3 regions of the Paeniglutamicibacter kerguelensis genome follow, and region 1 is predicted to be linked to each of the others. Evidence: riboswitches for the same ligand, from Rfam matches in the RefSeq annotation. Region 1 holds a riboswitch; each other region holds the start of a gene.
What was found. A riboswitch is a leader RNA that binds a small molecule or an ion and turns the genes downstream of it on or off. The one in region 1 is predicted to bind S-adenosylmethionine.
Positions count from the first base shown of each region.

Region 2: linked by a shared signal. The riboswitch ahead of JOF47_RS20870 (acyl-CoA dehydrogenase family protein) and the one ahead of JOF47_RS01595 (methylenetetrahydrofolate reductase) in region 1 are both predicted to bind S-adenosylmethionine.
Region 3: linked by a shared signal. The riboswitch ahead of JOF47_RS00525 (hypothetical protein) and the one ahead of JOF47_RS01595 (methylenetetrahydrofolate reductase) in region 1 are both predicted to bind S-adenosylmethionine.

Region 1 covers NZ_JAGIOF010000001.1:341,168-350,483, reverse strand. Annotated here, with positions in the region: gene JOF47_RS01605 (O-acetylhomoserine aminocarboxypropyltransferase/cysteine synthase family protein) at 1-888, opposite strand, end outside; gene metE (5-methyltetrahydropteroyltriglutamate--homocysteine S-methyltransferase) at 1,066-3,435, opposite strand; gene JOF47_RS01595 (methylenetetrahydrofolate reductase) at 3,500-4,426, opposite strand; SAM riboswitch class I at 4,529-4,646, opposite strand; gene JOF47_RS01590 (deoxyguanosinetriphosphate triphosphohydrolase family protein) at 5,000-6,532, shown strand; gene JOF47_RS01585 (NADP-dependent isocitrate dehydrogenase) at 6,651-8,873, opposite strand; gene purH (bifunctional phosphoribosylaminoimidazolecarboxamide formyltransferase/IMP cyclohydrolase) at 9,180-9,316, opposite strand, start outside.
Region 2 covers NZ_JAGIOF010000004.1:335,693-342,909, forward strand. Annotated here, with positions in the region: gene JOF47_RS20860 (DUF1345 domain-containing protein) at 234-884, shown strand; gene JOF47_RS20865 (LLM class flavin-dependent oxidoreductase) at 1,029-2,432, opposite strand; gene JOF47_RS20870 (acyl-CoA dehydrogenase family protein) at 2,514-3,851, opposite strand; SAM riboswitch class I at 3,859-3,955, opposite strand; gene JOF47_RS20875 (hypothetical protein) at 4,111-4,497, opposite strand; gene JOF47_RS20880 (hypothetical protein) at 4,466-5,242, opposite strand; gene JOF47_RS20885 (AmiS/UreI family transporter) at 5,525-6,163, shown strand; gene JOF47_RS20890 (FmdB family zinc ribbon protein) at 6,191-6,475, shown strand; gene fmdA (formamidase) at 6,527-7,217, shown strand, end outside.
Region 3 covers NZ_JAGIOF010000001.1:113,056-120,272, reverse strand. Annotated here, with positions in the region: gene JOF47_RS00540 (bifunctional polysaccharide deacetylase/glycosyltransferase family 2 protein) at 1-193, opposite strand, end outside; gene JOF47_RS00535 (hypothetical protein) at 190-804, opposite strand; gene JOF47_RS00530 (zinc-dependent alcohol dehydrogenase family protein) at 904-1,959, opposite strand; SAM riboswitch class IV at 2,112-2,241, shown strand; gene JOF47_RS00525 (hypothetical protein) at 2,264-2,551, shown strand; gene JOF47_RS00520 (PDR/VanB family oxidoreductase) at 2,610-3,617, opposite strand; gene JOF47_RS00515 (histidinol-phosphate transaminase) at 3,614-4,789, opposite strand; gene JOF47_RS00510 (amino acid ABC transporter ATP-binding protein) at 4,835-5,602, opposite strand; gene JOF47_RS00505 (amino acid ABC transporter permease) at 5,599-6,570, opposite strand; gene JOF47_RS00500 (ABC transporter substrate-binding protein) at 6,567-7,217, opposite strand, start outside.

The sequences.
Region 1 (9,316 bases):
GGCCACACGCAGCGAGAGCGTCTCGATGCCCGTGAGGATCGCCGAGGCCGAGGCCGCGGTGAGCGTGGGGCCCAGATCGTGCAGGAACTTGGAGCGGGCCAGCATCAAGTAGGCGTTGGGGCCGTAGCGTTCCAGCAGCGAATCCCCGTAGTACCGGGCCTTGGGGGCCGCGATCTGCGGCCAGCGGGCCGGATCGGAAAAATCGAAGGTGCCCGCATCGACGATCAGTCCCCCGAGCACCGAGCCGTGGCCGGCCAGCGCCTTGGTGGCCGAATGGACAACGATGTCGGCACCGAAATCGATGGGGCGGTAGGCGGCCGGGGTGGCCAGGGTGTTGTCGACGACCACCGGGATGCCGGCCGCGCGGGCGACGTCCGTGATGGCGCGCAGGTCCACCAGGGTGACCAGCGGGTTGGACACCGATTCGAGCAGGAAGCCGCGGGTCTTCGCCGTGATGGCCGCAGCCCAGTTGGCGGGGTCCTCCGGGTCGACAAACGTGACGGTCACGCCGAAGTCGGCGAAGGTGTCGGTGAGCAGGTCGACGGTGCCGCCGTAGAGCTTGTTGGAGGCCACCAGGTGGTTCGGCCCCTGCAGCAGGGCCAGCAGGGAAACGGCGACGGCAGCCTGGCCCGTGGCGGTGGCCAGCGCCCCGATGCCGCCCTCCAGAGCCGCGGCGCGTGCCTCCAGCACGGAGACCGTGGGGTTGCCGGTGCGCGAGTAGGTGAAGCCCGCCTTTTTCAGCGAGAAGAGCTCGGCCGCGGTGGCGTAGTCGGGGAACTCGAACGCTGCGGAGTTGTAGATCGGCACGGTCATGGGTCGGTGCGGGCCCGCGGGGCTGTACCCGGAGTGGATTTCGGTGGTGGCGTTCTGCCAGGTGCTGGTGGCCATGATCGTGCCTTTCGGGGCCTGGTGCTAAGGAAAAGTTCGGGGAAGGACGTGCGGGGCTGCATCGAGTTGCGGGTCGATGCGGCCCCGCCCGTCCGTCCCCTGTGCCGCCGCGGGGCCCGGTCGAGATAGGGACTCGGGTGCGGGCCCGGCGGCGGGCTTGCGGGGACTAAAACGTGGTTAGACGTTTGCGCCGGTGTTTGCGCCAATGGTGGCGCGGGCAGCGATGGCCGCCTCCACCAGGTTGGCCAGCGAGGCCTCGGTCTCCGCGTAGCCGCGGGTCTTCAGGCCGCAGTCCGGGTTGATCCACAGCTGCTTGGCCGGCAGCGAGGCCAGGGCGATCTCGATGAGCTCGGCGACCTCTTCGGTGGACGGCACGCGCGGGGAGTGGATGTCGTAGACGCCCGGGCCGATGCCGCGGCTGTAGCCGAACTCGGTCAGGTCCGCGGTGACCTCCATGCGGGAGCGGGCGGCCTCGATCGAGGTGACGTCGGCATCCAGCGCGTCGATGGCGTCGATGATCTCCCCGAACTCCGAGTAGCACAGGTGGGTGTGGATCTGGGTGGCGTCCACGGCGCCGGCGGTTGACAGGCGGAAGGAGTCGACCGACCACTTCAGGTAGGCGGCCTGGTCGGCCTTGCGCAGCGGGAGCAGTTCGCGCAGTGCCGGCTCGTCGACCTGGATGATGCCGATGCCGGCGTCCTGCAGGTCCGCGATCTCGTCGCGCAGCGCCAGGGCCACCTGGTTTGCGGAGACGGACAGCGGCTCGTCGTCGCGGATGAAGCTCCAAGCCAGGATGGTGACCGGGCCGGTGAGCATGCCCTTGAACGGCTTGTTGGTCAGCGACGCGGCGTAGGAGATCCACGGCACGGTGAAGGCCACCGGGCGGGAGACATCCCCCCAGAGGATCGACGGGCGGGTGGCGCGCGATCCGTAGGACTGCACCCAGCCGTTGGCGGTCTCGGAGAAACCGTCGAAGTTCTCGGCGAAGTACTGGACCATGTCGTTGCGCTCGGCCTCGCCGTGCACCAGCACGTCCAGGCCCAGGCGTTCCTGCAGCTCCACCACGCGGGCGATCTCCGCCTTGAGGAAGCCCTCGTAGGCGGCGTCGTCGATGCTGCCGTTGCGGTGCGCTGCGCGGGCGGTGCGGACCTCGCCGGTCTGCGGGAAGGAGCCGATGGTGGTGGTCGGCAGCACCGGCAGGTTCAGCGCGGCTTCCTGGGCCGCCTCGCGGGTGGCGGCATCGGAGCGGGAGAAGTCGGCGTCGGTGAGTGCCGCCAGGCGTTCGCGGACCGCGGCAACGGTGGTGCCGGCGAATGCCGCCCGGTGGTTGATCGCCGATTCGGCGGCGGACAGCTCGGCGGCGATCGCGGATTCGCCCTGCGCCAGGCCCTTGGCCAGGGTGATGACCTCGGCGACCTTCTGGTTGGCGAAGGCCAGCCATGCCGGCAGGTGCGCCGGCAGGTTGTTTTCCAGGGCGACGTCGTGCGGGACGTGCTGCAGCGAGGTGGCGGTGCCCACGGCGAGGATGCCGTTGGACGTCTGGACCTCGGTGCGCAGGGACTTCAGGACGTTTAGCGAGGCGGCGAGGTTGTTGCGCCAGATGTTGCGGGAGTCGACGATGCCGGCCACCAGGGTGGAGCCGGCGAGGTCGTCGAGGAATTCGGCCTTCGGGGCCAGTCCGCGGACCAGGTCCGCGTGCACGGCCTCGACGCCGGCGCGGGCCAGCAGGCCCTGGGCGGCACCCGGGCGGGTCACGTCCCCGGCGGTTCCGTAGCCGAAGGTGACAAAGAGGGCCGGGCGTTCGGTGGCGGCGGCGAGCCTGGTATAGACGGACTCTGCCAGCGCGCCGGGAACTGCGAGCTCGGCGCCGCGGTCGGTGACAAGTGCCGGCTCATCGATCTGCACCCACGGGGCACCGGCGGCGGCAAGCTCGGTAAGGATCCGTGCGTAGGCGGCGACGACCTCGTCGATGCGGGTCAGCGGGTCGAAGCCCGCTGCGGCGCCGTCCTCGGCCTTGGCCAGCAGCAGGTAGGTGATGGGACCGACCAGCGTGGGGCGGATGGTGTTTCCGTTGGCCGCGTGGGCCTTGAAGCTTTCAACCAGCGGCTTGGCGTTGGCCGCGATCGGGGTGTTCTCACCGATCTCCGGGACCAGGTAGTGGTAGTTGGTGTCGAACCACTTGGTCATTTCCAGCGGGGCGCGGGACTCGTCGCCGCGGGCCAGCACAAACGAGGCGGCCGTGTTGATGGTGCCGTCGGCATCTGCAAGGTCCGCGAAGCGGGTGGGCAGGGAGGAAAGCGCCACGGTGGCGTCCAGGACCTGGTCGTAGTAGGCGAAGTCGCCGGGCAGCGAGGCGTCGGTGGCGCCCAGGCCCAGGGTGGTCAGCTTGGCCAGGTTGGCCTGCTGCAGCTCGCGGGCCGCGGCGTGCAGGGTGGCCTCGTCGGTGCGGTTGGCCCAGTGCGCTTCGAGGGCCTTCTTGAGCTCGCGGTTCGGTCCGATGCGCGGGTAGCCGAGGATGGATGCTGCCGGGAAGGTTGGCTTCGTCATGGTGTTTCTCCTTGGGTGTTGAAAGTGTTGTAAGTGTTGGAAAAGTGTTGAAGGTCCGGGGCGCCTAGACGGCTGCGCGGGCGGCCCAGGAGTTGCTGACTTGGGCCCGGGTGCGGGGCAGCTCGAGCCGTTCGATGACGTCGAGGGAACCGCGGTGGTCGTTGAAGGTGTAGAGGTGGACGCCCGGGGCTCCGTCGTCGAAGGCGCGCCGGGCCAGCGTGACGGCGGCGTTGACCCCGATGTAGTGGCGTTCGGCATCGCTGCTTGCCGTTTCCAGCGCATGCGCAAGGATTGGGTCCGGTTCAACCCCCGTCATCGAGGCCAGCCTGTTGAGCCGTTTGAGCGAATTCAGCGGGATGACCCCCGGAATAATCGGGATGCCAACCCCTGCGCGGCGTGCTGCGTCAACCAGGTTGGTGTATTCCTCGGGCCGGAAGTACACCTGGGTGATCGCATAATTTGCCCCCGAGCGTTCCTTGGCGAGCAAGACCTCCACGTCGTGCTCGAACGACGGGGATTCGGGGTGCTGGATCGGGTAGGCCGCCACGCCGACCCCCAGCCGCCCGCCGGCCAGCGCCGCCGAGTGCTCGGTTTCGACCTCGCGGATCAGTTCGATCAGGTAGCGGGCGAAGGGGAACTCCCCGCGCCAGCCGTCCGGATCGGTGGGCAGGTCGCCGCGAAGCGCCAGGACCCCGCGGACCCCGAGCGAGATGAAGTGGCGGATCAGGTTCTCGAGGGACTGGCGGCTCTCCCCCACACAGGTCAGGTGTGCCAGCGGGCGCAGCCTGGTGTTCTGGATGAGGTGTTCGATCAGTTCCAGCGAGGCCCGGCGGCGTGCGTGGGTCCCCGAGTAGGTGACCGACACGTAGTCGGGGTTCGTGGCCTGAAGCGCCTCGATGCTGTTGAAAACGCCCTCGGTCGCGTCGCGGTTCACCGGCGGGTACAGCTCATAGGACAGTGACGGCGGGGCCGCGGACGGTGTAATGCTCATGTGTGACTCCTCGTCTAAACGAGGGAGGCCCCAAGGTACGCCACAAAAGCCCCAGTCATCCGGAACGGAAAACTGCGGCGATGGTGAGCAGGTTTTGAAGCGGCTCCATCGCTTCTGGCCTTAGCACCCTCACCGACATGAACTCCCAGAAGGGATTTCCATCGGATGATGGTTGCTGCGGCGTCAACGAGCCAGATCTCTCAGCCGCTCTTGATGGTTGATGCATTCATCATGTTCCACGTTTCAAGGACGGTGCAAGGCGCCGGCCGGGACCCGCGTCACGCGGGGCAAAAACACTTCACATGACGAATTTTTGTCATCCTGCACTTGGCCACCGGTCAGATTGTTACGCGGGCCGGAAATCCAAAATCACCGTCAGTTCAGGGATTTTCGCTGGTTTTCAAGTCTTTCCGGCGGTTTCATGAAGTGATTGTGAAGCCTAGGCCCGGCAGCTTGCGGGCTCCCGACCTGCAGCACCGGAAACCCTCCGGTCGGCGGCCCGTTGCGGCACGCAAACAGGGACAACGCGCCCTGCCCGATCGCCGCGAACCAATCCTCTAGGCTGGATCCACCATGGATACCAGGCAGAAAACCCACCAGTCCGGCGGACGCGACCGCTCGATCCTCGAGGAGACCCGGGCCGGCGAAGACGAATTCCGCGTCGACATCGAGCGCATCAGGTTCTCTCCCTACTTCTCGCGGCTCTCCGCGGTGACCCAAGTGATCCCGCAGGCGGGCGCCGGGACCGTGGTGCACAACCGGCTGACGCACTCGCTCAAGGTCTCCGCCGTGGCCCGCTCCATCGCCATCGGGCTGATCAACGCGGACGAGCCCACCCGGAAGCTCGTGGCCGGGCTGGGCGGTTGCGACCCCGTGGTGGTTCAGGCCGCCGCGGCGGCACACGACATGGGGCACCCTCCCTTCGGACACTTGGGCGAGCAGGAACTCGATCGCGTGGCCCGCCAGACGCTCGGGCTGCCGGACGGCTTCGAGGGCAACGCCCAGAGCTTCCGCATCCTCACCGCGCTGGACAGCTGCGACGCGACGCCGCGGGGGCTGAACCTCACCAAGGCCGTGCGCGCGGCGGTGCTCAAGTACCCGTGGACCCGCAACGAATGGCGGTCGCGGCCCGCAGGCGCCCCGGAGATGCTGCCCCGCGGCGTGGGCTCCGTCGGCAGCATCGGGGCCCACAAATTCTCGGCCTATGACATCGAAGCCGAAGAGATGCACGATGTGCTCTCCGTGTTCCCCGGCATTTCGAAGTACCAACAGACCCTGGAGTGTTCGGTGATGGACATCGCCGACGACATCGCCTACGCAGTGCACGACCTGGACGACTTCTACCGGGCCGGGGTGCTGCAATACACCACGGTGTCCGCCGAGCTGCGGGCATGGCTCGATTCGGGCACGCAGCTGGCCCGAATCGAAGACACCGACTTGGATACACGCAGGCCCGGTCATGCACTGGAGCGCACCTGGCGTCACGTCGCGGCAAAGGATCCTTGGATCGCCAACGCCGAGGCCTTCCGCGCCTCGGTGAGGCGCGTCGGCCACGACCTGGTCGAGGGGCTGCTTGCGGTTCCCTACAACGGCGGGATCGAGGCGGACCGCGCCGTCACGGGATTCACGCGGCGGTGGATCAACCGGCTCCAGGCCTCCATTGCGGTGGAGAAGGACCCCACGGTCCGCAGCGGGCACGTCCGCCTGGCCGACGAAGCCTGGCACGACGTGGTCGTGCTCAAGTTCGTGCACTCGCGCTTTGTGCTGGAGCGTTCCGACCTGGCCGTGTACCAGCGCGGGCAAACCCGCATCATCGCTTCCCTGGCCGAGGGCCTGCACGCGTGGCTCGAGGATCGCGACGACGCGGCCCGGGCGCCGCGCAGGCTGCTGGATTCGGTCGAGGCCGCAACCGGCGAGTACCGCCTGCTCCGGGCCCAGTCGCCCGGGCAGTTTGCGCAAGCCGGTAACGGCGAGATCGAAAGGCTCGGGCGGGCCCGGGCGATCGTCGACTACATCGCCTCGTTCACCGACGCGCAGGCCGTCTCGGTGAACGCCTTGCTGACCGGGACCTCCGAGGGGCTGTGGGAGGTCGGACGGGGGCTCTAGCCCCCCGTCCCGGCTCAGGCCCCGCCATGCTGCGGACGCCGCTGCGCATACGCCAACGGCGGGCCGCCAGTCCCCCTCAGGGGAAGGCGACCCGCCGTGGTGCGGTGCGACCGGAAGGCTACTTCTTGAGCAGTTCCAGCGCGGTGTTCAGCGTGACGCTCGGGCGCATGATGGCTGCGACCTTTTCCTCGACCGGGCGGTAGTAGCCGCCCATGTCGACGGGGGCACCCTGCACGGCTGCGAGCTCGGCCACGATGGCTTCCTCGTTGCCGCCCAGCGCCTCGGAAACGGCATTGAAGGCCGCTGCCAGCTCGGCGTCCTTGGTCTGTGCGGCCAGTTCCTCTGCCCAGTACTTGGCCAGGTAGAAGTGGCTGCCGCGGTTGTCCAGCTCGCCGGCCTTGCGCTTGGGAGACTTGTTCTCCAGCAGGAAGGTGCCGGTTGCGGCGTCCAGGGTGTCCGCCAGGATCTGCGCACGCGCGTTGTCCGAGGTGTTGGCCAGGTGCTCGAAGGAAACGGCCAGGGCCAAGAACTCGCCGAGGGAATCCCAGCGCAGGTGGTTTTCGGCCACCAGCTGCTGGACGTGCTTCGGGGCCGAGCCACCGGCGCCGGTTTCGAACAGTCCGCCACCGGCGATCAGCGGCACGATGGAAAGCATCTTGGCGCTGGTGCCCAATTCGAGGATCGGGAACAGGTCGGTGAGGTAGTCGCGCAGCACGTTGCCGGACACCGAGATGGTGTCCTCGCCGCGGCGGATGCGATCGATGGTGTACTGGGTGGCCTCGACCGGCGACAGGATCTCGATGACCAGGCCCTCGGTGTCGTGGTCCTTGAGGTACTCGTTGACCTTGCCGATCAGCACGGAGTCGTGCGCGCGGGTCGCATCCAGCCAGAAGACGGCCGGGGTCTGCGAGGCCCGGGCACGGTTGACGGCCAGCTTGACCCAGTCGCGCACCGGCACGTCCTTGGTCTGGCAGGCGCGCCAGATGTCGCCCGGGAAGACCTGGTGTTCGATCAGCACGGCATCGCTGGCGTCCAGGATCTGGACGTGGCCGGCGGCCTTGATCTCGAAGGTCTTGTCGTGGGATCCGTATTCCTCGGCCGCCTGGGCCATCAGGCCCACGTTCGGGACGGTGCCCATGGTGGTCGGATCGTAAGCGCCGTTGGCACGGCAGTCATCGATGACGACCTGGTAGATGCCCGAGTAGGAGGAATCCGGCAGGACGGCCAGGGTGTCGGCTTCCTTGCCGTCGGCGCCCCACATGTGGCCCGAGGAGCGGATCATTGCCGGCATCGACGCATCGACGATGACGTCCGACGGGACGTGCAGGTTGGTGATGCCCTTGTCCGAGTCGACCATGGCCAGGGCCGGGCCTTCTTCGAAGCCCTTGGCGATCAGTGCCTCGACGCCGGTGCGGACATCGTCGGCCAGCTCGTCGAGCCCGCCGAGGATTGCTGCCAGGCCGTTGTTCGGATTCAGCCCTGCTGCTGCAAGCTGCTCGCCGTAGACCTCGAAGAGCTCGGAGAAGTACGCCTTGACGACGTGGCCGAAGATGATCGGGTCGGAGACCTTCATCATGGTGGCCTTCAGGTGTGCCGAGAAGAGCACGTCATCGGCCTTGGCGCGGGCAACGGCGTCCTTCAGGAACTTGCCCAGCGAGGCGGCGTGCATGACGGTGCCGTCGATGATTTCGTCTTTGAGGACCGGGAAGCCCTTCTTCAGGACCTTGACTTCGCCGTCTTCGCCGACAAAGCGGATGGAGATGTTCTGGTCCTTGTTGATGACAACGGACTTCTCGTTGGAACGGAAGTCGTCTTCGCTCATGGTGACGACGTTGGTCTTCGAGTCCGCGGTCCAGGCACCCATGGAGTGCGGGTTCTTGCGGGCGTAGTTCTTCACGCTCAACGGTGCGCGGCGATCGGAGTTGCCTTCGCGCAGCACCGGGTTCACTGCGGAACCCTTGATCTTGTCGTAGCGGGCGCGGATGTCGGTTTCCTCGTCCGAAGACGGGTTGTCCGGGTAATCCGGCAGTGCATAGCCGGCGGCCTGCAGTTCGGCAATGGCTGCCTTGAGCTGCGGGATGGAGGCCGAAATGTTCGGCAGCTTGATGATGTTTGCATCCGGGCTCTTGGCCAGGGCACCGAGCTCGGCCAGAGCGTCGGGAATCTGCTGCTCCGCGGTGAGATAGTCACCGAAGGTGGAAATAATGCGGCCTGCCAACGAGATGTCGCGCGTCTCAATCTCTACACCCGCGGTCGAAGCGTACGCTTCGACAATCGGCAGGAATGAGTGGGTTGCCAACATCGGAGCTTCGTCGGTGTGGGTATAGATAATCTTGGCCATAGGTGAGGCGTCTCCCTGAACGGTCTTACGGATACGGGTGGTCCGAACTGATCTCAACATCCCCAACCTACCCGAATTCGACCCCAAAACCACCTTTTAGGACCAGATGAAATGGTTGAACGACACCGAATATGCGCCCAATGTGAGCAAGCATACATTTCGCCGCACCGCCGAACTTCAGTTACTTCCAAGTAACTGAAATCCGGCTTGGGTACTGGTTTTTCGCAGCAAACGAGGCGGGGCGCCTGCCACGGATCAGATGATCCGCGGCAGGCGCCCCGCGCCGGTTTCCGGTCGAGCACTCCCCTAGTGGAAGAAGTGACGCGCCCCGGTGAAGTACATGGTGATGCCGGCTGCGTTGGCCGCGGCAATGACCTCTTCATCGCGAACCGAGCCACCCGGCTGCACGACGGCGCGCACGCCGGCGTCGATGAGAATCTGCA
Region 2 (7,217 bases), on a different contig from region 1:
TGAAACAAACGCTCGAAAAGCTCCGTCTTTAGCCCGTTTTTTCTTCAAGAAATGTCACAAGACCGATTGTGACGCGCGAATTTCATATCGGCTTGCTTCATAGCAGCGTCATGTTGATAATCCGCCGAAAACCTCGCTTCGCCAGATCTCGAGCGCGAAGTGCCCGCTGACATGATGCAACGTTTCGATTGATCATCCCGCGCCGCGATGGCGGGCCGTGGCATGATCGCCACATGAAGATCGCACGCTCAGAACGCACTCGGCACCGCCGGTTGCGCATCATCGGCATGGTTGTCGGCGGTGGTTTCGCAGCCGCGCTGACAGGGCTTCTTGGCGCCTGGGTGTATGCGCCGGCAGTGGGTTGGGGCCTCGCCGCGCTGATCTACAACCTCTGGGTGTGGTCGAGCATCACCCCGATGGATCATGTCCGCACGGCCGCCCATGCCCAGGAAGAGGACCCCGGCCGCAGCACCTCGGACCTTCTGATCCTCTTGGCGGCACTGGGGTCGCTGGCCGCCGTCGTCCTGGTGATGTTGGGCAGCAAGAACGCCGATGGAAATGCACGGTTCCTGCTGGCACTGCTGGCCTTGACCTGCACGGGGATGTCGTGGCTGCTCGTGCACACGTTGTTTACGCTGCGCTATGCGGTGATTTACTACGACGGAGCGCCCGGTGGCATCGACTTCAACCAGAAGGAACCGCCGCAATACACCGATTTTGCCTACATGGCGTTCAGCATGGGCATGACTTATCAGGTGTCGGACACAAACATCACCTCACGTGTGATGCGATCGGCAGCGCTGCGCCACAGCCTGCTGGCGTTTGTGTTTGGCACGGGAATCCTGGCCACCACCATCAACCTGGTCGTCAGCCTGGCCCCGTAACGGGTGCCCCGGTTCGAGTCCGGGCCTTGAAAGATCCCGCTTGACTTGGCGGGACGGGGATCCCGGCATGGCTGGGATCCCCGTCGGAAACGCAGTTGGTTGCGCTGGACTTCGGGCGCTGGGCAACCAGTGGGGCAGTGCCCGCTAGCCGACCTTTGCGGCGGAGAGCCGGTAGTTGGCGGCCTTGTGCGATTCCTGGACGCGGTCGCCCTTGCCGAAGAGCTTGTTGCGCAGCGTGCCCTCGACATATTCGCTCTGGTATGCGCCGCGGGCCTGGAGCTCCGGAACAACGAACTCAACGACGTCCTCGAACGTGCCGGGAGTGATGGCATAGGCGAGGTTGAAGCCGTCGACGTCGGTTTCCGCGACCCAGTCGATGAGCTTTTCCGCCACCTCGGCCCCGGAACCAACGGTGATCGGGCCGAAGCCGCCGACGCCCACCCATTCGGCAAGCTGGCGAATCGTCCAGGGGTTGCCGTCATCGCCGCTGGCCTTCTGGAACGTTGCAACGGAGGACTGGATGGCGTTTGATTTCACGTTGTCGCCGATGACGTCGTCGGGACCGTACGTGGACAGGTCGACACCCATCCAGCCGGAAATCAGCGCCAGGGCGCCGTCTATGTCGGCGTAGGACTTGTAGTCCTCGAACTTCGCTTCGGCGCTGGCGCTGTCGGGGCCGGTGACGATGGTCTGCATGGCGTAGATGCGCACGTCGTAGCGGCCACGGCCCGCGGCCTCTGCGGCATCGCGGATCTTGGTGACGGTTTCCTTGAGGATTTCCTTGGTCGGCGAGGTCACGAAGACTGCCTCAGCGTTTTCCGAGGCGAACTTCAGGCCACGCGGAGAGGCGCCGGCTTGGAACACCACGGGTGTGCGCTGCGGGCTCGGCTCGGTGATCGCGATGCCGGGGACCTTGAAGTACTTGCCCTCGTGCTTGATCTCATGGACCTTGGTCGGGTCGGTGAAGATGCCGCGTTCGACGTCGCGCACCACCGCGTCCTCTTCCCACGAACCCTCAAGAAGCTTGTAGATGACTTCCATGTATTCATCGGCGTGGTTGTAACGCTCGTCGTGTTCCAGCTGGTCTTCCTGGCCCATGTTCCGTGCCGCGGAGGGCAGGTATCCGGTGACGACGTTCCAGCCGACGCGTCCCTTGGTGAGGTGGTCAAGCGTGGCCAGGCGACGGGCAAACGGGTACGGGTGCTCGTAGGCGGTGCCGGCGGTGACGCCGAATCCCAGGTGTTCGGTCACGGCGGCCATGGCGGAGACGAGCATCATTGGATCGTTGACGGGAACCTGGGTTCCGGCACGCAACGGCACCTCGTTGGAACCGCCGAAGACATCGTAGGTGCCCAGCACATCGGCGATGAAGATGCCGTCGAACTTTCCCTTTTCCAGGGTCTTGGCAAGATCGGTCCAGTAGGACAGGTCCTTGTAGCGTGCGGACTGGTCCTTCGGGTGCTTCCACAGCCCGGGAGATTGGTGACCGACGCAGTTCATGTCGAAGGCATTGAAACGGATCTGGCGTTGTGCGGAAGTCGTGCTCATGATGTTCCTTTGCAGGGGTAGGGGGAATCGCGGGTCGCCAAAGCGATCCAATTCAAGGAAGGTTGTCGAAACAGAAAGGCCTTAGTAGCCGGCTGTTCCGGTGGTTGAGCCGAGGTCGCCGACGGCGTTGAGGCGCTTGGGAGCGGTTCCGTTGACCTCGTAGTCGCCAACGATGCGTGCCTTGTAGATTGCGGGATTGTGGGTGGCAACCGTGCGTGCGTTTCGCCAATGACGGTCCATGTTGCAGCCCTTGGCCGTTGCCGAGGCCCCAAGTCCGTCAAAGAGTTTGGTCGCTGCCGCGAGCGCCATCGGCTGGACGATCGTTTGCGCTCGATCAGCGGCCAGTTCGCACACCGCGAAGCGCTCGGCCGGGCTGAGCGAATCATCGCCGAGGGCGATTTCAATTTCCGCGACGGCGGCCAAGACAATGGAATCCGTGGCGAAGGCGGCAGCCGAAATTTCGCCGACCAGCTGCAGGACCTGCGGTTCGTTTCGGATCGGGACACCCGTTCCGGTGCTGAACGTTCGGGTCCGCGCCTGCACCGCCGATCGCACGTCGTTCAGCGCCGCACGCGTGATTCCGGCCTGCACGGCAAGCAGCACCAGCTGGAAGATCGCGGATTCCGGGTCGTTGATTTGCTGTTCCTCCGGCAACAATGTGTCGACCGGAACATCCTGGAATGTCGTGGAGCCCGTCCCGGTGAGCTGTTGGCCGAACCCGTCCCAGTCGTCGTAGATCTTGACGCCGGAGCGCTGCGTGGAAACCAGGGCAATCTGGCGGCCGGCAAGATTCGGGTGGGAGGCTGCCACTGCAACCCAGTCCGCATAGATGGTGCCGGTGCAATAGTATTTTTCACCGGTCACGAACCATCGTTCCCCGCGCTGCTCCAGCGTGGTGTTGAGCGAGCCCAAGGTGTTTCCGCCGCGTTCGGTGTAGGCGTTGCCGACGATCTGGCCCGCGGCGATTCTTTCGGTCCAGCGGCTGCGCACGGCGGCGTCCTGCAGCATGAGCGCCGATTCGACGAAAGCGATGTGTGCACGCCATAGGTGCGCCACTTGCGAATCCGCCTCGGCAAGTTCGATGAGCAGGCGGAAAAGGTCGCTCAGGCTTGCGCCATAGCCGCCCTCGCTGACCGGAATCCGCAGGGCACCGAAACGCTCGCGGTTGAGCCAACCGACCTGCTCGAAAGGGAGCGTCCGAGTGGCATCGCGCTCGCTGGCGCCTTCCGCAATCCGGGCAAACACCGGTCGGAAAACCGCGGCCAGCTCATCGTAGTGCCCGCTTCGCGGAACACCCGGCGTCAGCTTGAGCAGGTGTCGAGCCGGCGCATTGCTTGCGAGGGCTTCCAGTGAAACGGGCCCAAAAATATTTGGGTCAGTATCAACATCGAAGGTGTGCAGGTGTGACTCAGCGACCATGATTGGTTCTCCATCGACTCTGGCGTGAGCACCTACCGCCCAATTAAGGGGAGGGGTTGCTGCGGCGTCATTGAGCCAGATCTCTCGGCCGCTCTGGATGGTTGTTGTTCATATTTCTACAAGGTTGCGTAGCACTGCGCAAATGAATGGCGTCACATTTGTACTTTGATCGACCCCTGGGCTCATTGTTGCTTCATGTAAAAACCTCCGGGAAGATCAATACGTTGCCTCAGAGGAAAACTTCCGGAAAATGACTGCTTCATGATCGGGTCTGGGTGAGGTGATTGGTTGCGGTGCCACCATTGGCCGCGGACAGGGTTTCCAGTCGGCCGGTCAGGACCATGATCTGGCGTGAGAGCGCCATGACCCGGATCCTCTTGAAGGTGGCATTCATGCGGATCGCCGGCATCTTCTTCACCCTGGGATGACTGATCTCGCACTTGTGCGGTGTGGCCGGTTTGTCATGGACTTGGGTGGCCTTCGCGCCGGCGAGCGTCTTCTCGACCAGTTTCTGCTGGGGCAGCAGGTAGGCGGCGAAGATCCGATCCAGTTCCCAGACCTCGTTGAGCAGTTCCGATTCGGCCGGTATGTCATAGCGGAGGTAGCCGACCTGCTCACGGACCCGGGACCAGGTCTTCTGCTCCACGTGGGCGTCGTCGCTCTTGTTCCCGGAGCGCGAACGGGTGAACGTGACCCGGCGTTCGTCGCAGGAGTTTTTCAGTTCGCGGATGATGAATTCGCTGCCGTTGTACATCCAATCCGCGGATCGGGTAGGGCAGCGACCGGGCCAGCAGGTCGATCCCGGTCACGATATTGCGGTGCGCGCGGTTCTTCACGTACGTGTTGACGGTCCACCCGGTGAACACATCGGTGAGAGTGGTTGAATACAGGAACTCGCCCTTGAGGCTGTGTCCGCAGTGGGCGACGGTGTCGATTTCGGAGAACTCCGGTTCCTGCTCCATGGGCTTGCCCGACCAGCGCACCGGGATCTCCGAACGCAGCAGCGCCCCGGGCCGGGTGGAGGACAGTACCGAGGGGTACCGGGGCTCGCGCAGCGGCTTCAGATACCGGTCAATGCTCGCCGCTGACATGAACAGCAGATCGCGACGGACCTCGTCGGTGAACAACTCGGACTGCGTCCCGAGTTCCCCGAAGCGCTCCAGCCGCTCGAGTTCCTCGGCCATGATGGGTGCCAGGTATTTGCCGCAGGGTTCCCCGCGGAACGTCCAGATCCGGCCCAGCAGCGTGATGGCGGAGGGCCCGTATTTTCGGGGCCGCCGCTTGGAAATGGACACCGGAGCGGCACGTCCCGGCTTCCGCACTTCGGCGGCCAGGCGTCGGCGGGCGTTGGCCCGGGACGATCCGGTCGACGCGCACAGGTAGTAAAGCATCACCCCCTTCTGGCTTTGGTTCCCTTCGCGTACTCGACGGTAAAGCCACCAACGACCTGTTGCCGGGTTTCCATCAACAGCCCCTGTTTAATCACCGCAGCCCACCGTGCTGCCCGCACCGATGGCCAGAGTTTTCGCGAGCATGAACAGTGATTCAACGCGCCCCCTTGAATCACCCCGGGTTCACAGATAGCCTGAGCGAAACGAGCAGGTCACCAAGCTGTATTTCACCCTGCTCCCCTCCTGATCCTCCACTTTTCATCCACGCCGAAAGGACACCCGATGGGTAGTGTTGGCTTGCTCTACGTTGGTGCAGTTCTCTTCATTAACGGACTCATGCTGCTGGGAAAGATCCCCGGCAAATCGGCCGCAGTCATGAACTTCTTCGTGGGGGCCATGCAGGTCGTTTTCCCCACAATCATCCTGTCGCAGGCCAACGGCGACCCGGCCGTCATCCTCGGAGCCTCGGGCCTGTATCTCTTCGGCTTCACCTATCTATACGTCGGGCTCAACCAGGTCTTTGGCCTTCCCGGCGAGGGGCTGGGCTGGTTTTCTCTGTTTGTCGCCTTCGTTGCCGTTGTCTTTGGAGTCTTGCAATTCATCCAGGTCGAGGATCCTTTGTTCGGAGTGATCTGGTTTATTTGGGCCATCTTGTGGACCCTTTTCTTCTTGCTTCTGGCCCTGGGAAAGGATTCGCTGAACGACTTTACCGGCTGGTTCACGATTATCGTCGCGCATATCACCGGCACCATTCCGGCCTTGCTATTGCTGACCGGGAATTACACCACCGGGCCGGGCGAAGCCGTGGGCCTTGCCGTGATCGGCGTTCTGGCAATCCTGGCCTCCTACGCACTATCCCGCCGCAAGATGCCTGACGGCACCAACAGTTCGGTCGCGCCTGCAACCTCCGCAGGCCACTAGTTCCGGTACCCATCGAGAGGACTTTTCATGCCGCTGTACGACTTCCGTTGCCCCGAAGGAACAGTATTTGAATCCGCATTCCCCATGACAACGGTGCCGGATTCCACGACGTGTCCCGAGTGCCGGCAACAGGCACGGCGCCAGATGAGTTCGCCCCGCCTTTCAATCGCCAACACCGCCGAATTCAAACTCATTGATTCGACGAAACGCAGCGCGCACGAACCGGAAGTGGTCACGGGCCGCACAGGGGCGACAAAACAGGCAACCCGTTACACCCACAATCCCCTGCACCAAAAGCTTCCGCGCCCCTGACCGGATGCCGGATCCCCCGCCCAAGTACGACATCGTTTAAGGAGAAGCACCATGCCAGAAGTGATATTTCCGCTCGATTCGACCAAGAAGTTCGAGGATCAGGAAAAACTCGGCCACAACCGTTGGCACCCGGAAATTCCCCCGGTGGCCACCGTCAAGGCCGGCGACGTGTTCCGCGTCGATTGCCGCGAGTGGTTTGACGGGGCCATCAAAAACGATGACTCCGCCCAGGACATTCTCGATGCACCGCTGTTGACCGTGCACAAGCTGTCCGGCCCGTTCGCCGTGGAGGGGGCCAAGCCGGGCGACCTCTTGATTGTCGACATCCTTGACGTGGGACCCATTCCACAGGAGGACAGCGGACCGCTGGCCGGCCAAGGGTGGGGCTACACCGGCATCTTCTCCAAGAACAACGGCGGCGGCTTCCTGACGGACCAGTTCCCCGACGCCTACAAGGCAATTTGGGACTTCACGGGACAGGTCGCGACCTCTCGGCACGTTCCGGAAGTATCCTTCGAAGGCCTCATCCACCCGGGCCTGATGGGCACCGCCCCGTCGGCGGCGCTTTTGGCCAAGTGGAACAAGCGGGAGGGCGATCTCATCGCCACCGATCCCCACCGAGTCCCGCCGCTGGCACTTCCGCCGGAGGCCGAGCACGCCGTGCTCGGCGGAGTTCCGGCCAGCGAATGGGGCCGGGTTGGCTCCGAAGCGGCCCGCACCGCACCGCCGCGTGAAAACGGCG
Region 3 (7,217 bases), 230 kb from region 1:
GACCTTCGGTGACCGCCGCGGGGACGTTCCCGGTGGCGTTGCTTGCCGGGGCGGGGCGATCGCCGATGCCGGCCAGGTGGTTCATGTATCCCTGGACGGCCAGCGACAGCCCGAGGGTCAGCACGACGACGACCATGAGAAACCAGTGTGCTCCGATGCCGCCGCTGCGGGCGGCCCGGCGTCCGGTGCTCACGGGCGGAGCCCCCCGGTGGGCTTGGCCTGGCCGGTGTCGCCGTGTCCGGGGGCGGTTGCGCTGCGGCCAGGTGCGCTCTGGCTCTTTCCGCGGGTTGCCTGCTCGCTGCCGGGGCTCGGGGTGGCGCTCACGGGATCCGGGCTCGGCTCGGCCGGCGCGTCCGTGGTTTCACCGGGATCGGCTGCGCCGGAGGGTGCGGTGGAGGGTGCGGTGGAGGGTGCGGTGGCTTCGGCTGTGGAGGAGGGCGCAGCGGGGCCAGTGGCCTTCTCCGCGGTGTTCTCGGCCGCCGCGGTATTGTCGGCGGTGCCGGGTGCCGCCGCCGGCGATTCCTCGGCACGCGCCGGCGCGGATCCGGGCGTCGGACCCGGTTTCGTGGCGGTTTCCGGCCCTGCCTCCGCCGGCTTTGCGGGCATAGGCAGGTTCGGGGCCGCAATCGTAGAGCCGCCGAGGAAGGCGACCAGGAACAGCAACACATACACCGACATCAGCCCCAGTGCCACCACTCCGGTTTTCTTGAGCCGCAGCAGGCGTCTGCCGGATGGGTCGACGAAGACGGGTTCGCTTGTTGCGGCGGACGGTACTCGGTCAGGGGTTTCGCTAAGAGCTGGCATCGGTGACCAACGATAATGCATGCCGACAAAGGTCACAAAATGGTCACGGCAGCGGGGACGGCCGTGCGAAGCCAGCTATTCCGGTCCCGACATGGCCCGCTACGGCACGAGCATGACCTTGATGGATTTTCGCTCGTCCATGGCTTTGTAGGCCTCAGGGGCCTGCTCCAGGCCCATCACCGTGTCAAAGACCAGCCCGGGATTGATGGCCCCGGACAGCACGTCCTCCAGCAATTCGGGCAGGTAGGCCCGGGTGCTGGCGGCCCCGCCAGCCACCGAGATGTTCTTGGAGAACAGCACCGAGATCGGCAGCGGGTCATGCCCATGCGGCACACCGACGAAGCCCAGCGCACCACCGGGCCGGGTGCAGGCCAGCGCCTGTTCCATCGATTCGGCGGTGCCCACGCATTCGAGCACCGAGTCGGCCAGCACTCCCCCGAGCAGCTCGCGCACCTTGGCTGCGGCTTCCTCCCCGCGTTCGGCGACCACCTCGGTGGCCCCGAATTCGCGGGCCAGCGCCGCCCGGTCGGCAGGCCTGGACATGGCAATGATCCGGGTGGCGCCCAGCCGCTTGGCCGCCAGCACCCCGCTCAGGCCCACCGCGCCGTCGCCGACCACCACGACGCTGCGGCCCGGTGCCACCTTGGCCCCGAGCGCCGCATGGTGTCCAGTGCCCATCACGTCCGAGAGAGCAAGCAGCGACTTGGCCAGTGCCTCGTCCGGGTTGCCCACGCCCGGGACCGGCACCAGGGTGCCATCGGCGTTGGGAACGCGCACCGCCTCGCCCTGGCCGCCGTCCACCGGCAGCCCGTGCTCGTCGGTCCCGCCCCAGACGGCCCGGTGCTCGCAGGCCACTTGGACGCCGTTGCGGCATGGCGGGCAGTTCCCGCAGCTATTGGCCCAGGGGGCAACCACGAAGTCCCCAACCTTCAGCGTCTCCACCTTGTCCCCGATTTCGGTGACGACGCCGATGAATTCGTGGCCGATGCGCCGTGGCTTCGGGATCTGGTTGACCCCGCGGTACGGCCACAGGTCCGATCCGCAGACGCAGGCGGCAGTGACCTTGACCAGCGCGTCTGTGTCGGCGAGCAGTTCCGGGTCCGGGCAGTCTTCGACGCGGATGTCCCGCGGTCCATGGATCAGGGTGGCTCGCATGGTGTACCTCCGGAAGCTGGGGTTGGGTGTCTGTTCTTCTCAGCCTATGCCTCCGGCCGGGTACACGTCCTCCTGCCAAGCGATGACGGATTGTTGCGGTTCCTGACTCAGCGGTGGCGAAGTGTCCGTTCACCAACGTATGGTTGGAACAGCTTCACGAATTCTGGTTGCTTATGGCAAAGCTCCGACTGACCAGGTACCAACCCCATTGTTGTACGGCGGGTGGTTCGGATGACGAAGCGGCCTTCGCACGCATTCCTGCGGCGGGGGCAAGGACAACCAGCTTCAAGGATCGTGCCCCATCATGACTAGCCACCTTCACACAGCACCCGCAACCTCCGCCAATCCCCTGCCGCGCTTTGCCGGCGATTGGATCACCGCCTGGCTCGACCACGACCCCGGCACCGGGCTCCTGCAGCTCGGCGCCGGACCGTCCGAATGGCTGTTGCAGGCCGTCGCGCCGGAGAAACTCGCAGCCGCATTGGAGGGGCGCGGCCCCGTCGAGGTGCAGTTCAACCCGGAGCTTCTGGTGCTGCTGTTGCCCGGAGCCTTCTCCTCGGCCGGAACCTCGTTCTTCAGGTTGCGCGGCTGACGTTCCAGTACCCCCATCCGTACTGGACCGCCGGCCGCCGTTCTGGACCTCCGCTCCCTTAAATGTCCAGCACCAGGCGCCGGCCCTTGCACCGTGAAACACATATCATCATGGTCTCCCCGGCCTTGCGCTCCTCGTCGCTGAGCAGCGAGTCGCGGTGGTCTACCTCCCCGGAAACCACCGGGGTTTCGCAGGTGCCGCAGATGCCCTCGCGGCAGGAATTCAGGACCATGATGCCCGCTTCCTCCAGCGCGCCGAGGATGCTGGTGCCCACCGGCACGTTCACCTCCAGGCCGCCGGTGGTCTCCACCGTGAACTCGTGGTCCCCGGCCGCCGGCGCGCTCGCGGCAGGGTCAGCAACAAATCGCTCGAACCGGTAGCGACCGGAATCCTGCCAGCCGGCGGCGAAGCCGGATATGAAATCCAGCAGCGGGCCGGGACCGCACACATAGGTGTGGAAGCCGGCCGTGGGGTCCCCGAGCAGCTCCGGGAGCGGGTAGAACCCGGATTCGTCGTCGGCGTGCAGGTGCACCTTGCTCCCGTAGGCGGCCAACTCGTTGGTGAACGCCATGGAGCTGCGGCTGCGCCCCAGGTAGACCAACCGCCACGGCACGCCGGAGTCCTCGGCGGCGCGCAGCATGGGCAGGATGGGCGTGATGCCGATGCCGCCGGCGATGAACAGGTACTCGGGCGCCGGTGCCAGCTCGAAGTTGTTGCGCGGGTGCCGCACCTTGATCCGTGCCCCGGGGCGCAGGTCCTCGTGGATGTAGGCCGATCCGCCGCGCCCCGCCGGTTCTCGCAGCACGCCCAGGCGCCAACGCTTGTCGCCCGGCGCCGAACACAGCGAATACTGGCGCAACAGCCCGTTGGGGAGCAGGACGTCAATGTGCGAGCCCGGGCTCCAGTCCGGCAGGGCCAGGCCCGCCGGGTGGGCCAGCTCCAGGGAGACCACCGAACCGGATTCGCGGTTGATCCCCGCCACCTCCACGTCGAAGAAACCGTCCTCGGAAACGAGGATTCCCCCTTGCGGGTCTTCAACGACGGGCTGTTCGCTTGTGCTGATCACGATGCACCTCCAGTGCTGTGTATTTCAAGGCTGTGGTTATGCGGGGTGGTTGTGGTGGTTTCCGAGGGGACGGGCGGCGGGCCGAATACGTCCAGGGCCGCCAGCACCGCCAGCGAGGCCTCGCGCGGGGCGATGCTCACGCGCACCCCGGACCCGGCGAAGGCGCGCACCGACAACCCGTGTGCCGCGCACATCCGTTCGATGCCCGAGGCCGGCACGTCGGTCTCCGGGATCCAGAGGAAGTTTCCTCCGCTGGGCGGGATGCGGTAGCCGCGGGCGGTGAGTTCCCGGTGCAGGAACCCGCGTTCGGCCAGGACCGCTTCCACGGTGTCGCGCAGGTGGCCGGCATCCTCCAGGGCCGCCACGGCCCCGGCCTCCGCCACGGCGCTGAGCCCGAAGGGAGGCGCCACGGCACGGATAGCCTGGATGACCCCTTCCTGTGCCAGCAGGTAGCCCGCCCGCACCCCCGCTAGCCCGTAGGCCTTGGAAAAGGTCCGCAGGATGGCCAGGTTCGGGTGCTCCTGCAGCAATTGCAGCGTGTCCCCTGGGTTGCCGGAAAACTCGAGGTAGGCCTCGTCGAGCACCACCAGCACGTGCCCGGGCACCGTGTCGAGGAAGGAGCGGATCTCCCCGAGGTCCAGCTCCGTCCCGGTGGGGTTGTTCGGGCTACACAGCAGCACCACCGTCGTGCGTTCGGTGACGGCGGCGGCCATGGCCCCGAGGTCATGGCGGTGCGCCGCATCAAGCGGCACCTCGACGCGTTCGGCTCCGGCCAGGGTGACAAGGATCGGATAGGCCTCGTAGCTGCGCCATGCGTAGAGCACCTCGTCCCCCGGGCCGGCGAATGCGTTGAAGATTTGCCCCAGCAGCGCCAGCGACCCGGCGCCCACCGCCACCCGGGTGTCGGACACCCCGAGTCGTTCGGCCAGGGCCGCCACCAGCCGGTCCCCGGCCAGGCTCGGATACCTGTTGGCGCCTTGCACGCTGGCGACCATGGCCTCGACGGCCGCCGGCGAGGGCGGCATCCACGATTCGTTGGAGGATGCCACCCACCGGACCGTTCCGGCGGACGCCGACCGCGAGTAGCCGGGCAGCCGGCCCACCAGGGGCCGCGGTTCGGGAGTCGATATTGCGGTCAGTGATACTGCGGTGTTCAGTCTGTGGCCGTTCATCTGATCTTTCCCTGCGCTGGTGGGTCTGGATGCGTGGTGCGGGGGCTAGGCCAGCACCTTGGAGAGGAACGCCTGGGTGCGGGGTTCCCTCGGGTTTTCCAGGACCTGCCGGGGGTCCCCGGATTCCACGAGCTGCCCGTCGGCCATGAAGTGGACGACGTCGGCAACCTCCTTGGCGAAGCCCATCTCGTGGGTCACCACGATCATGGTCATGCCGGAGGCAGCCAGCGAGGTCATCACGTCCAGCACCTCGCCGACCAGTTCCGGGTCCAGGGCCGAGGTCGGCTCGTCGAAGAGCATGAGCTTCGGCTTCAGGGCCAGTGCCCGGGCGATGGCCACGCGTTGCTGCTGGCCGCCGGAGAGCTGCGCGGGATAGTGCTGGTACTTGTCGGCCAGCCCCACCCGGTCCAGCATCTCCATGCCCTCGGCGAGGGCCTGGGCGCGCGGCATCTTCTGCACGATCAGCGGGCCCTCGATCACGTTTTCCAGCGCCGTGCGGTGCGGGAAGAGGTTGAACTGCTGGAACACCATGCCCACGGAGGCGCGCTGCCTGGCGGTCTCGTTTTCCTTCAGCTCGTGCAGCTTGTTGCCGGCGCGGCGGTAGCCGATCCGTTCGCCGTGGACCCAGAGCTCGCCGTCGCTGATCTTTTCCAGGTGGTTGATGCAGCGCAGGAAGGTGGACTTGCCGGAGCCCGAGGGGCCCAGCAGGCAGGCCACCTGCCCGGCCTGCACCTCCAGGGAAATGCCCTTCAGGATTTCCAGGTGCCCGAATGACTTGCGCACGCCGTGGGCGCGCAGGACTGGTTCGCTCATTTGCTCGGCTCCAATTCAGGTTCGATGCTTGGCGAGGCCCCGGCGACGGCCCCCGGGACAGATGCCGCGCCGGCGGGCGCCGCGGGCTTCCTGCCCTTGACGGGGGTGAAGCCGCGTTCAAAGTGGCGCTCGATGAAGAACTGGCACACCGAAAGCACCGCGGTGACGGCCAGGTACCAGATGGCCGCCACGATCAGCAGCGGGATGGTCTGGAAGTTGCGCGAGTAGATGATCGAGACGCTGGTCAGCAGCTCCGAGTAGCCGATGACGATGACCAGCGAGGTGTACTTGAGCATGCCGATGGTCTCGTTGCCGGTCGGCGGGATGATCACCCGCATGGCCTGCGGCAGGATCACCCGGCGCATGGTCTGCAGGCGGGACATGCCGATCGCCTTCGCGGCCTCGGTCTGCCCGGGCGGGATCGCCCGGATCCCGGATCGCACGATCTCGCCCATGTAGGCGCCCTCGTTCAGGCTCAGCCCCAGCAGGGCCGCGGTGAACGGGGAGATCACCGAGTTGGTGTCGATGCTCAGCAGCTCCGGGCCGAACGGGATCCCGATCCCGATGTTGGGGATCAGCGCCGCCAGGAAGAACCAGAACAGCAGCTGCACCATCAGCGGGGTGCCGCGGAAGAACCACGAGTACGCCCAGGCCGCCGTGGAGAGGATCGGGTTTGCCGAGAGCCGGCAGACCGCCACCACGATGCCCAGCCCGATGCCGATGAGCATGGAGATCGCCGTCAGCATCAGCGTGCGGCCCAGGCCCGCCAGCACCGGCTTGGCGAAGAGGTACTCCCCGACCACGTCCCAGTGGAAGCGTTCGTTGGCGAACATGCCGTAGACAAGCATCAGCAGGATGCCGATGACCACCACCGCTGCGATCCAGCGACCCACGTAGCGGGCCGGCACGACGACCAATTCGGTCTCTTCCACCCGGCGTGCGTGCGACGTCGTTGAACGCGATGTCATTGCTTCACGCCGTTGACCGGGAACGATTCCATGGTGTGGTCGGCCATGTTGTACTTGGCCAGGATCGCGTCGTAGCTGCCGTCGGCCTTGATGGCCTCGAGCCCCTTCTGGATGGCAGTCATGAGCTGTTCCTGGTCCTTGGGGAAGACGATGCCGAAGGCGAGGTCCTGGTAGCGCGGGCCCATGGCCAGGGCGCCCTTTGACTCGGCGGCAACGACCGAACCGGAGGTCGAGTCGACCAGGAAGGCGTCCACGCGGTTGGACTGCAGCGCCAGCACCGCCTGGTTCTGACCCGCGAAGATCGTCACCTCGACCTTCGGCTTGCCCGCCGCCTCGCACTTCTTGGAGGCCTCCGCCGCATCGGCGTCCTCGGTGGTGCCCTTCACGATGCCCACGTGGCTGCCGCACAGGTCATCAAGCGTCTTGAGCTTCTCGGCGTTTGCGGCCGAGGTCATGACGCCTCCGCCGGCGGAGAAGTAGTCGAGGAAGTTGACCTGCTTCTGGCGTTCCACGGTGTCCGACATGGCAGACATGGCCATGTCGTAGCGGGCCGAGGCGAGGCCCGGGATGATCGCGTCGAAGGCGATGTTGTCGAAGTCCATGGTGACGCCCAGCTGCTTCTCCAGCGCGTCGGCAATTTCCCGGTC